Regions from separate parts of the uncultured Megamonas sp. genome, predicted to be linked through region 2. Evidence: riboswitches for the same ligand, from Rfam matches in the RefSeq annotation. Region 2 holds a riboswitch; each other region holds the start of a gene.
The links. A riboswitch is a leader RNA that binds a small molecule or an ion and turns the genes downstream of it on or off. The one in region 2 is predicted to bind thiamine pyrophosphate.

Region 1 (4,542 bases), on a different contig from region 2:
AGCAACATCTACTTTTTTACCACGAGCAAAACCAATAGCTGCTTTTGTAGGATTACCATCTTTATCAAAAGCAATAGCAGTAGATGGGCCTTTATATTCACTAGATGCACCTTGCTGAGTTTCTGCAAGATTTTTTACCAAAAGTGCAGTTCTGCGAGGTGTACCAAGAGTTGTTACTTCATCAAAATCAAGACGCATTTCTTGAAATTTTGCAGTTGCCTTTTGTTTTAATTGAGCTAAAATTCCTGGCATAAAATGAGCAGGAACTTCTTCTGTACCAATTTCTAATAATAAATCTTTAGCCATTATTATTTTGCTCCTTTCTTCAAGAGAGGATAGCCGAGTTCTTCACGCTGTTTTAAATAACACTGAGCACAAAGACGAGCAAGATTACGTACACGAGAAATGAAAGCTGTACGTTCAGATACGCTGATTGCTCCACGAGAATCAAGCAAGTTAAATGTATGAGAACATTTCAATACATAATCATATGCTGGATGAACATAGCCAAGCTCAATTACGCGAATTGCTTCTTTTTCGTATTTATCGAAAAGGTCAAATAAAAGAGCAGTATCTGCAAGTTCAAAGTTATAAGTGGATTGTTCAAATTCATTTTGATGGAATACATCACCATAAGTGTATGTACCATTCCAATCAATATCATAAACATTTTCTTTTTCTTGGATATACATTGCAATACGTTCAAGACCATAAGTGATTTCAGAAGCTACAGGTTTTACATCAACACTACCTACTTGTTGGAAATAAGTAAACTGTGTGATTTCCATACCATCGAGCCAAACTTCCCAACCAAGTCCCCAAGCACCAAGTGTTGGAGATTCCCAGTTATCTTCAACAAAACGGATATCATGTTCTTTTTCATTGATACCGAGTTTTGCTAAACTCTGTAAATAAAGTTCCTGAATATTATCAGGAGATGGTTTCATAATTACCTGGAATTGATGATGTTGGAATAAACGGTTAGGATTTTCACCATAACGACCATCAGCTGGACGACGAGATGGTTCTACATATGCTACATGCCAAGGTTCAGGGCCAAGTACACGTAAAAATGTAGAAGGGTTCATAGTACCTGCACCTTTTTCCACGTCATAAGGTTGAGCTAAAATACAGCCTTGCTTAGACCAAAATTCCTGCAAAGTCAGGATAATTTCCTGAAATGTCATAAATATACCTCCTTGATATTCATGGGCGACAAAATAAAAAATCTCGCCCATGTAACAACAAAATGTTACAGGGACGAGATGTATTCCCGCGGTTCCACCCTGATTGACTTAAATATATTTAAGTCCTCTTTAGAATGTTATTTATTATTATAAAGCTCCCTAGTGCCATTCACTTCTTGTAGTCTTGCACCATCACTACTCGCTAATCTAATGAAGCTACTTTTCTAGTTCATCGCTGTACATAAAGTCTAGCAAAAGAAAAAATCCTTGTCAATATCTTTATGTTGTTTAACTCAATATTTATTATATTATTTTTTCTCATTAAAATAACATATTTTATATTATTTCTTTACAACCAATTTATTCAATATAACATTAACAATAGCTATAACTACCATAACAGGAACAGTAATGCCAATAAAAGTACTATAATCAATCAATAATTCATAAGCTATAAAACCAATTAGCCATAAAATGCAATTTTTACCAGTGATAAATGAATTCTGATGATAAATATTATGACTGAAAAAATACTCAGAAAAAGCAATAGCAAACAATGGTGCAAAAGTCGCTGCTATAAAATAAAGGAAAGTTTCATATTGCTCCATAGATAAGAAAATAGCAAGCAATGTAGAAATTATACATACAAAAAATGCTGTATATTTTACATCTAATTGATTACTGATATGATTTAAACAGATACTTGAAGAATTTATCGTAATAAAATTAGTCGTTACTGTAGATAATAAAATAACAACTAAAGAAATAATACCTAATCCAGATAACATGAAAATGTCACAAATATCTGTTATTCCATAATGAACAGCACTACCTAAACCAATTGTATACATTAAAATACTACCAAAACAATATGCCACTACACAGCTTAATGTACCTGTAGTTTGATTTTTAAGCGTTCTTGTATAGTCTGATATGACTGGCATCCATGATAAACACATAGCAATATTCAATTCTACTGCCATACCAAAACTCATACCCTCATCTATAGATGTTACAATTTCATTTGTAGAAAATACAGCTCCAAAACCTAAATATAAAGAAGCAAGCAATAAACAAAGCATTACTACTTTATTTATTTTACTCACAAAATCCATTGTACTAAAAATCCAAATGCAAGGAAAAAGACCTATGATAATTGTCCATAAAATAGTATTTTCTCCCATATTCCATAAAGATGTCATTAATTTATTAAAAGCTTGTGCCCCAATGATGGTCATTATAGAAGTCCAACCTATTAATTGAATAGTATTTAATAGAGAGAAACTAACAGAACCCAACTTACCAAAAGATAAATTAATACTTTCAGAAGCACTACAACGTTTATTAGCACCGATAATCCCTGCTAAATAAAGAATAATTCCACCAATTACATGACCTACTAAAATAGCTAAAAATCCATTTTTCATGCCAAGTGGTGCTAAAAAAGTTCCTGTCATGATTTCAGCCACAGAAACTGCTGTACCAAACCAAATCAATGATACATTAAAACTAGAATTATTTGTTGATGTAAAAAATGTAGACAAAAAATCACCTCATAAAAAATAAAAATATTTAAAAATAAAAAAAGGAAATAGCCATGCCATTTCCTTGAAAATACGTAATCAAACTAATATTTCCCTACGTTGGCATTATCCAAATCAGGTCATAGGTCGAAGTTCACAACTTCCTCTCAGCCTGTCTACAAGCTCCCTTTTTCATATTCTGCCTTTAATATAAATTATCCTAAAATATTTGTCAAATTCTCGAAAAATCTCCCAAAAATATATTGCATAGCCCATTTTTATATGATAAAATAGCCTAGTATGCAACAAACGGTCCGCTGTGAGATATTCTTATATGAACGTTTGAATTAAGGAGGAAAAATAATGAATATTATTCAGGCTTTAGAACAGGAACAATTACGTAACGATATCCCTAAATTTATCCCTGGCGATAGCGTTCGCGTACATGTAAAAGTAGTTGAAGGATCCAACGAACGTATTCAGATGTTCGAAGGTGTTGTAATCGCTCGCCAAGGTTCTGGCGTTCGTGAAAACTTCACAGTAAGAAGAATTTCTTATGGTGTTGGTATTGAACGTACTTTCCCAGTACATTCCCCACGCCTTGCAAAAATCGAAGTTACTCGTAGAGGTATTGTTCGTAGAGCAAAACTTTATTATCTTCGTAACCTTACTGGTAAAGCTGCTCGTATTAAAGAAAGACGCTAATATCTTCATAAGAGGGACTGCCTATGGCAAGTCCCTTTTGTTTTATTAGTATGTTCTAGTAGAGGGAGGATTATCATGGCTGATAAAAAAGAGTCATCTTTAGGTAGTGAAATTAAAGATTGGGTTATTTCCATAGCTATCGCTGTTGTCTTAGCCTTATTCATTCGTCATTTTGTAGTAGAATTATATTTAGTTGATGGACCTTCTATGCGTCCGACATTACAAAATCAAGAGCGTTTAGTCGTTAATAAATTTATTTATAATTTACATGATCCTGAACGTGGTGATATCTTAGTATTCCAATATCCAAAAGATCCTAGCCGTGATTTTATCAAACGTGTAATTGCAATTCCTGGAGATACTATTGAAATCAAAGATGGTCATGTTTATGTAAATGGTGAATTAAAAAATGAACCATATATCTTAAGCACAACTAGAGGAGATTATCCACTGGCTACTGTACCAGAAGGACATATTTTCGTAATGGGCGATAATCGCAATAATTCTGAAGATAGTCGTTTTGCTGATGTTGGCATGGTACCATTTGATTTAATCAAAGGTAAAGCTGTTTTAATCTTCTGGCCAATCGATAAAATAAAAACATTACCATGATAATATAAAGAATGCCTATAAGATATTTTATAGGCATTCTTTTTTTATGTAATTTATCAATATAAATATTTTTTAACAAAATAAAAAAATTTTTTTAAACTATAAATTTAATTTATATGAAATAAATACTGTATATTATATCATATAATATATAACATTCCTTACTTCTCTACATTTATCTGAAGTAAAATTTTAGAATTTTTTTTAAATTAACAAACTACAAAATATTATATATTGAAAAAATATTTCATTTAGAATATAATAAACTTACAATAATATTTGAGGAGGATTCTTATGTTATCTAAGAAAAAAACTGCCATATTAGCACTAACGATTACCACAGCATTAACTACAGGAAATTTAGCATTTGCAGATTCTGTAAAAGATAAAGGAACTGCAACAAATGTAAAATTCAATCAAGATTTCAAACCTGCAGAATGGTCTGCCAAAGATAAACCAAATGTTCTAATCATTGGTATGGACGATTTAGGCTATGGTCAATTAAATTATGATGA
Region 2 (4,542 bases):
TGGTGTGAACATATAGATAGAATTACCAAAAAATCTCTTAGTAGTTTTTTGAGCTTTTTGTGCTATCTGTTCAAGAAATGGGAGTGCTGCTGGAGATAATAAAGCTCTAAAATCTTCTGGTGTAATATGGTCATGACTAAGTGCAGTTTGTACATCTTGAGCTGTATATTTATCATAATCATAACTATTCATATCAGCTATAACCTTATCTAAAATATCGCTAGGTATAACTTCCATATCTGGTAAATATGCCATATGGTCAATACGTTCTTTTTTTAATTCAGCTCTTACTTCATCATTAATAATACTTTCATTAATATGATTATCTTTATTCATTCATCTTACCTCACAATTATTACTGATTAAATTAATAATTAATCTTGTAAAAATCCTGTCAATGGAGAAGATGCACTTGCTCCTTGTGCTTTTATACGACCTAATTTTGCTTCATAAGCGAGGCGTCCTGCTTCAATAGCATAATTAAAAGCTTTTGCCATGCGAACGACATCACCTGCTGTTGCTATAGCAGTATTAGCCATAATAGCAGTGGCACCCATTTCCATAGCTTCACAAGCTTGAGAAGGTCTACCGATGCCAGCATCTACGATAATTGGTAAATCGATTTCATCTATGAGGATTTGAATAAATTCTTTTGTACATAAACCTTTATTAGAACCGATGGGAGCACCAAGAGGCATTACACAACTAGCACCAGCATTTACTAAATCTCTAGCTACATTTAAATCTGGATACATATATGGCATAACAGTGAAGCCTTCTTTAGCTAAAACTTCAGTAGCTTTGATAGTTTCATAATTATCAGGTAAAAGATATTTACTATCACGCATAATTTCAATTTTTACTAAATCACTGCCACAAAGTTCTTTAGATAAACGAGCTATGCGAATGGCTTCATCGGCATTTCTAGCTCCAGAAGTATTAGGGAGTAGTGCTATATCTTTGGGAATATAATCTAAAATATTAGCCATACCGCCATTATTTACACGGCGAAGTGCTAAAGTTACGATTTCAGCTTTTGCTTCATTGATTGCTGCTTGAATTAATTCTAAAGAATATTTACCAGAACCTAAAATAAATCTTGAATTGAATTGATGTTTTCCTAATTGCCACATAATATGATACCTTCTTTATAAATTATTTTCTAAAATCAATTGAGTGATTAAATTTGCTTGATGACCAGCACAAATAACTACTCTAGGAGCCATTAAACTATTTTCATTGGATAATGCAGTTTTTTCATCACCACAGATATAAAATTTACCCATCACCTTGCGAGTATGAATTTCATTGCTATGACCAAAACCCGCCATACCACTTCCTGAGATAATATATTTTTCGGGGAAAAGTTCTAATACCTTATTTACTAACATCGCCTTATTTTCGGGAACGTCAAAAGCTTCACAGATGATATCTTCATCTTTAAATAATGAGAATATATTATCTTCTGTTACCTTTATACAATTAGTAACAATATTTAAATAAGGATTTATCATTTGTAATTGCTCAGCTAAAGCTTGCGTTTTATATTTATTTAAATGTGAGATGAAATAATGTTGTCTATTGAGATTACTGATATCTACTTTGTCAAAATCAATTAAATGTAAATGACCTACACCTATTCTAGCCAGTGCCACAGCAATATTAGAGCCTAAACCGCCAAGCCCGGCTATAGCAACTTTAGCATTGTTCAATTTTTCTTGATTGACTATGCCATGGCGGTCATTTAAAGTTTGATAAATTAATTCTTTTGCCAAAATATCTGCCATTATCAGCCACCACCAACAAAAGTTACGATTTCTAATTTATCATTAGGATTTAAAATAGTTTGTGCATATTTTGCTTTTGGGACTATTTGACCATTTAACTCTATAGCTATCTTATCTAAAGGATAATTATTTTCTTGCAAATAAGTAACTAAATCCATAGGCAAAGATATTTCTTGATTTTGTCCATTAACTATTATCAAAATAAGACCTCCTCATTTTTTATCTTTTGAAAAATTTTATTAAAAAAGGAGTCCACAAAAAGATACACCCGCGGTGGTGCACCCCTTCATGAACTCCTGTTCAATCACATGGTCAACTCTATGCAATTTTAAAAATTAATTTAAACTAATATTAATATATAGATATTTAAATAAGAAAGAGATGACATAATGCCATCTCTTATAATTATCATTAAACTACAAATATTATCCTACGTTGGCATTATCCAAATCAGGTCATAGGTCGAAGTTCACAACTTCCTCTCAGCCAGTTTACTAGCTCCCTGTTATTAATTTATATATACAATATAATTTATAAATTATTATTTGTCAATAATCGTTAATTATTTTTCTTTATTAATTCACTGGCAAATAATGAACCTAAAATCAAAATAGCACCAATCCATTGGGATATACTCATTGGTTCAGCTAAAAGTACAGTGGATAAAATAATCGCAGTCACAGGATCTAAATAGCTAAATATAGCAACTTTTTGTGCTGGTAATGTCTGCAATGATGAAAAATATAATAAATATGCTATACCTGTATGTATAACACCTAAAATAAGTAAAGATAACAAGGAAAAACCACTCATACTCCATGAATTATCTTGATAAATTACATAAGGTAATAAAATTATTGAAGCCAATAATAATTGAGCAATACTACTATCAAGAGCAGCAATATTTCTAAAAAATTTATTTGCTAAAATTACAATAGCATAAAATAACGCAGCACATGTACCGTATATAGCTCCGATGAAATCATTCGTTCCTGATTGATTATCATTGAATATACCTGCAACTAATGCCATACCTAATAAGGATAAAACAACGCAAATAATTTTAAAAGTAGATAAAGATTCTTTTAATACAAATGGTGATAATAATACTACAAAAGTAGGTGCTAGATAGTATGTAAGTGTTGCTGTCGCTATTGTAGTGTAATTATATGCCTGAAATAAAAAAATCCAGTTTAAACCAATAGCTATACCAGCAATTAATAAGTAACGTAGATTTTTTATTAAAGCTTGGCGATTAAATGTTTTATGTAGACATATCATCGCGATAAATAAAACAAAAGCTCCTATAAAACCACGCACTAGGGCTATTTGTGAACTTGCAATTTCTATATTTCGCACGAATAAACCTATACTACCAAAAACAAGCATGGCAGTAATATTTTTTAAAGTTGCATTCATTAAAAAATCACATCTCTTTCTCTATATATTTATCTAGTTAATAATTGCCGTTTATAATATAGCATAAAAACAATATACGTACTAGCTTAAAATTTGTTATAATTAATTGATTTATATTTTATGATTTTAATGAAAGTACGGTGATATGATGATAAAAGCTATTTTCTTTGATATTGATGGCACTTTAGTCAGTTTTAAAACACATAAAATTCCTGAATCTACAATACAGGCTTTACATACTTTAAAAGCTAAAGGAATAAAATTATTTATCGCAACTGGTCGTCCGCCATATGACTTAAAATTTTTAATTGATAAATTTGGCGATTTATTCACTGGTTATATTACTTTTAATGGTCAATATTGTTATGATAGTACAGGAAAAATCTTACACGAAGAATATTTAAATCGCGAAGATTTAATTCAATTTACAAATTACATCAAAGATAAAGATATCGCTTGTGGTTTTATGGAAATGGATTATTTTTATTTTAATCTTTATAATGACCGCTTGGCAAAATTAAAAGAAAAACTGGGAGATACTGCACCTGATAGGGCATTTGATGATGTAAGTCGAGTATCTAATCATAAAACATATCAATTGAATATTTTCTTAAATGAAGATGAGGAACAAGAAGTCTTACCATATTTGCCAAATTGCAAAGCTGTTCGTTGGTGTCCTTATTTTACAGATATTATTCCTAAAGATGGCGGTAAAGGCACAGGCATCAAAAAAGTTTTAGCTTATTATGATATAGATATTAATGAAGCTATGGCTTTTGGCGATGGCGGAAATGATGTGGAAATGCTTGAAGCTGTAAAATATGGCATCGCTATGGGAAATGCTAATGATAGCTTAAAACAGATAGCGGATTTCATCACTTTAGATGTAGATAATGATGGCATAGCCTATGCTTTAAAACAATATAACGTATTATAAAAATAAACCTACTATAAATTAACTTATTTAAAAGTAATTTATAGTAGGTTTTCTTTAATTAAAATATTTTTTTAATGACGGTAAATACAAAATGAGAATAATTGATTCTAATAAATACGTTAAATTATATGTTAGCCATATACCATCATTACCTAGATAAGACATCAATATTTTTTGGCAGATATAAAAAAATATCACAGCGACAAACATCATATTTCTGATAGAAGCTGTATTGCCACCAATACCTGTATACATACCATATAAAAGCAATCCCACACAAGCACATATTGGATGCAAAATCAAATAGATACTATAATCGTTAGCATAATTAGCTACGACTGCTAAATCAGTCATCATATTTATAAAATACGATTTAGTGATATACATAATCACTGAAAT
Region 3 (4,542 bases), on a different contig from region 2:
GAAGACTTTAAAAAATCAACAACGTGAATTTACCATGATTATCAATAACCTTGAAGAAGGTTTAATCTTAATCAATCATTCCTACAAAATTCTTGCTATTAATCATAGCGTATTGAATATTTTAAATGCCGAAAAAACAGATTACATTGGCAAGAATTTATTTGCATTAGTAAATAATGAGACACTTTATCAAGCAGCTCAAAATGTAATGCGTGGCGAACGACAGGAATTTTATTTTACGCTCGACAAAAAAACTTATCAAATTATCGCTAGTCCTGTAACTAAACACAAGATAGTAAAAGGTGCCTTAATTCTCTTTGTAGATATCACAGAAAAACGCATGGCAGAAAAAATGCGTCAAGAATTCTCTGCTAATGTTTCCCATGAATTAAAAACACCACTTACTTCTATTTCTGGATTTGCTGAACTATTACAAAATAATATGGTCAGACCAAATGATATACCTCTATTTGCAGGCAAAATTTATAAAGAAGCTCAACGTTTAATCAGTTTAATTCAAGATATAATCAAGCTATCTCAACTTGATGAAAAAAATAGTACTTTTATGAAAGAACCGCTTAATCTTTCTGCTATTTGTAAACAAATCATTCTACGTTTAAACGACAAAGCTTTAGCTAAACAAGTGAAAGTCATCTTTAAAGAAAATCCAAATAGTGAAATTATTGGTGTTCGTCAATTAATAGAAGAATTGATTTATAACCTTATTGAAAATGCCATAAAATATAACAAAAATAATGGCTCAGTGAATATTTCACTACTAAATGAAGAAAAAAATTATCTCATTTTACAAATAAAAGATACTGGTATAGGCATAGCGTCAGACGATTTACCACATGTATTTGAAAGATTTTATCGTGCAGATAAATCCCGTTCTCAAATCACTGTCGAAGGTACAGGTTTAGGTCTTGCTATCGTTAAACATATCGTTGAATTTCACCATGCAAATTTAAACATTCAAAGCAAACTTAACGAAGGTACTTGCATTCGCATTCGCTTTTCTTTAAAATCAGATTAAAAAAATTTTTAAACCCCTATTTTAGGGGTTTTCTTATTGTTTAAGCTAAAATTTTTGGTATAATAAGAGAGTAATAATTTTATACTATATAATGAGGGTGCATACTTATGCGATTAATAAAAAATATAATATGTTTAATGGTATTAATGGTTTTCACTTTATTCCATACTCAAATCAGTTTTGCTGCTGATTCAGAATGGTATTGGATTAGTTCAGATGATAAATATAGCAAGTATTTTTCTATGACTAGAATAACGACTGTATCTAGTCAAAATAATATTCCTACTTGTATTGAAGATTGGATAAAAACGGGATATGCTCCTGGTGGTGCAGCTGAAACTATCGCTAATATGAAACTTCCTATCAATGATCCTAATCAATTAGTTTATAGCTTAGCCCGCGTCCAAATTAATCCTCAAGAAAGAACTTTACGTTATATGGAAGAAATCTTCTACGATAAAGATGGTAAAGCTCTTTATACTTTAAAATATGACAATCCTGTAAATAAAGACATCAATTCTCAATCTTTTGATGAAAAATTTTATGCTATGATTGTTGATCGCGTCTTCAATAAAGGTGAAGGTGGTCGTCTCATTTCCAATGCTCGTTGGCTTGGATTATGGAGTAATGAATCTGGCGAAAGCAGTGCTGATACTGCAACACTTCGTCAAATAGATAACAATATCATCGTTTGGATTTGGCAAGAAAATAAAGATTCTGCTGGTAACGTATCTTCCATTCAATTTATGAAAAAAGAATATAATGTCCAAAACTTAACAGCTAGAACATTAAAATATCATTTCTGGTCTCCTGATACTAATTGGATTGATAAAACACCAAATCTTGATCAAAATATGCATTCTATCATTCCAGAAAGCACCGAAGATGTAGAATTCAAGAAAATAAGATATTATGCTAATAAATATCCTGAATGGGCTACACGTTATCAAATAAACAAAACAACTGCTACAGTACCAACTAACACAACAACTAATACCGCAACAACAACACCAACTAATACAACTCCAGTGAATACTACTACTTCACCAGCTGCTAGCGGTGTTACTAATCCAATTGGTTCTGTAGGCCCTATTGGTGCTCCTATAAATTAAAAATTTGCGACTTAAATTTAGTTGTGCTAAAATTTAGCTTATTAACTAAAAACTGCGGCTGTAGCTCAGACGGATAGAGCATTCGCCTCCTAAGCGAAGGGTCGCGTGTTCGACTCACGCCAGTCGCACCATTAACTCAATCATAAATAGTTAAAAATTTAAAGGATATCTTTTTGATATCCTTTTTTTATTTATAATCTTCAACCTTGTTTTTTCTCTAATAATAAACTATAATATAAGAAAATTGAAAAAAATCCACTAGGGGTGCTTTTGAAGCTGAGAGGAATTATTCCGACCCTTAGAACCTGATTTGGTTAAAACCAACGTAGGGAAGTGGCAAATAAATGATAATCACAGCAGATTTGCAACTTTTCTTTGCAATCTGCTTATTTTTTTGCCATTTAGATTTAATTTATTTATGGAGGCAAAATTATGACAATGACACAAATGCAATCAGCTAGAGCTGGTAAAATCACTGATGAAATGAAAATCGTAGCTCAAGAAGAAAAAATGGATGTTGAAACTCTTCGTGAACGCGTTGCCAAAGGTACTATCGCCATTTGTGCTAATATCAATCATCAAAATTTACATCCTTATGGTGTAGGTGAAGGACTTTGTACTAAAGTAAATGCTAATATAGGTACATCTAGTGCTTTTCCAGACCCAGCTCCTGAAATTGAAAAATTAAATGTCGCTATCACATCTGGTGCTCATTCTGTAATGGATCTAAGTACTGGCAATAATATAGATGCTTCTCGTCAAGCAATTTTAAAACACTCCACTGTCATGGTTGGCACTGTACCAATTTATCAAGCAACAGTTGATGCCATCAAAGCCCATGGTGCTGTAGTAAAAATGACAGAAGAAGACTTACTCCATGCCATCGAAAAACAAGCCAAAGATGGTGCTGATTTCATGACCATTCATTGCGGTGTAACTATGGATGTAATCAATCGCATGAAAGCAGAAGGTCGTTATATGGACGTAGTTAGTCGTGGTGGCTCATTCATCACAGGTTGGATGCTCTACAACGAAAAAAATAATCCACTTTATGAACGCTACGATGATATTTTAGATATCTGTACAAAATATGATGTCACAATGAGTCTTGGTGACGGTCTTCGCCCTGGCTGTCTTGCAGATGCCACTGACCATGCCCAAATTCAAGAACTTCTAAATTTAGGCGGACTAGTAAAACGTGCTTGGGATCGAGGAGTGCAAGTAATGGTTGAAGGACCAGGACATGTACCATTTAATCAAATAGCTACAAATATGAAATTGCAAAAAAGCATTTGTCATAATGCTCCATTTTATGTTCTTGGCCCACTTGTCACTGATATAGCTCCAGGATATGATCATATCACTGCCGCAATCGGTGGTACTATGGCAGCTTCTTGTGGTGCAGATTTTCTTTGCTATGTAACTCCTGCTGAACATCTCGCCTTACCAAATGTTCAAGATGTAAAAGACGGTGTCATTGTAACTAGAATTGCCGCTCATGCTGCTGATATTGTAAAAAATGTACCAGGTGCCAAAGATTGGGATTTAAATATGGCTAAAGCCCGCAAAAAACTTGATTGGGAAGAACAAATGAACTTAGCCATTGATCCACAAACAGCACGCCAAAGACGTGCTTCACGTAATCCAGAAGGCACAACTGCTTGCTCTATGTGTGGCGATTACTGTGCAGTAGAAATCGTCAATAAATACCTCGGTGCTACAATCGAACATTGTTAAATTAAAAATGCAGGATAATTCCTGCATTTTTTCATTTATTATGATAAAATTTTTATAGATATTTCAATATATCATTTTAAATTACTATTATTACTATTATTGAAAGAAGGTATTCTCATGAGTAATCATATTGAAGCTAAAATTGGTGAAATTGCCGATGTTGTCTTACTTCCTGGCGATCCATTACGTGCAAAATACATCGCTGAAAAATTCTTAGAAAATCCTGTTTGCTACAATCATATTCGCAATATGTTTGGTTATACTGGAACTTATAAAGGTCATAAAGTTTCTATCCAAGGAACTGGTATGGGTATTCCTTCTATTTCTATCTATGCACATGAATTAATCTGCGATTATCATGCTAAAAAATTAATTCGTGTCGGCACTTGCGGTGGTTTAAAAGATGATGTTCATGTTCGTGATGTAGTCATCGCACAAGGAACAACTACTGATAGTGGCATCGTTGTTCGCACTTTTGGCGATGGACTTCATTATGCTCCACTTGCTGATTTTGAATTGTTAGGCAAAGCATATCATCATGCTAAAAAATTAAATATCCCTGTAAAAATCGGTAATGTATATTGCCAAGACCGTTTCTATGATGAAGAAGTTGACTTACAAAAATTAATTCAATATGGCTGTCTTGCTGTAGAAATG

Region 1: linked by a shared signal. The riboswitch ahead of cytX (putative hydroxymethylpyrimidine transporter CytX) and the one ahead of thiS (sulfur carrier protein ThiS) in region 2 are both predicted to bind thiamine pyrophosphate.
Region 3: linked by a shared signal. The riboswitch ahead of thiC (phosphomethylpyrimidine synthase ThiC) and the one ahead of thiS (sulfur carrier protein ThiS) in region 2 are both predicted to bind thiamine pyrophosphate.

Annotation. Positions count from the first base shown of each region.
Region 1 is NZ_CAUBSM010000004.1:142,332-146,873, forward strand. Features, by position in the region: gene glyS (glycine--tRNA ligase subunit beta) at 1-306, opposite strand, end outside; gene glyQ (glycine--tRNA ligase subunit alpha) at 309-1,187, opposite strand; gene cytX (putative hydroxymethylpyrimidine transporter CytX) at 1,529-2,731, opposite strand; TPP riboswitch at 2,804-2,910, opposite strand; gene rplS (50S ribosomal protein L19) at 3,074-3,415, shown strand; gene lepB (signal peptidase I) at 3,491-4,027, shown strand; gene Q5I67_RS05165 (sulfatase) at 4,322-4,542, shown strand, end outside.
Region 2 is NZ_CAUBSM010000012.1:50,447-54,988, forward strand. Features, by position in the region: gene thiH (2-iminoacetate synthase ThiH) at 1-336, opposite strand, end outside; gene Q5I67_RS08685 (thiazole synthase) at 375-1,133, opposite strand; gene thiF (sulfur carrier protein ThiS adenylyltransferase ThiF) at 1,149-1,787, opposite strand; gene thiS (sulfur carrier protein ThiS) at 1,790-1,987, opposite strand; TPP riboswitch at 2,197-2,302, opposite strand; gene Q5I67_RS08700 (DMT family transporter) at 2,346-3,206, opposite strand; gene Q5I67_RS08705 (Cof-type HAD-IIB family hydrolase) at 3,352-4,143, shown strand; gene Q5I67_RS08710 (MATE family efflux transporter) at 4,198-4,542, opposite strand, start outside.
Region 3 is NZ_CAUBSM010000015.1:39,653-44,194, forward strand. Features, by position in the region: gene Q5I67_RS09540 (ATP-binding protein) at 1-1,036, shown strand, start outside; gene Q5I67_RS09545 (hypothetical protein) at 1,144-2,148, shown strand; tRNA gene Q5I67_RS09550 (tRNA-Arg) at 2,203-2,279, shown strand; TPP riboswitch at 2,399-2,497, shown strand; gene thiC (phosphomethylpyrimidine synthase ThiC) at 2,581-3,885, shown strand; gene deoD (purine-nucleoside phosphorylase) at 4,003-4,542, shown strand, end outside.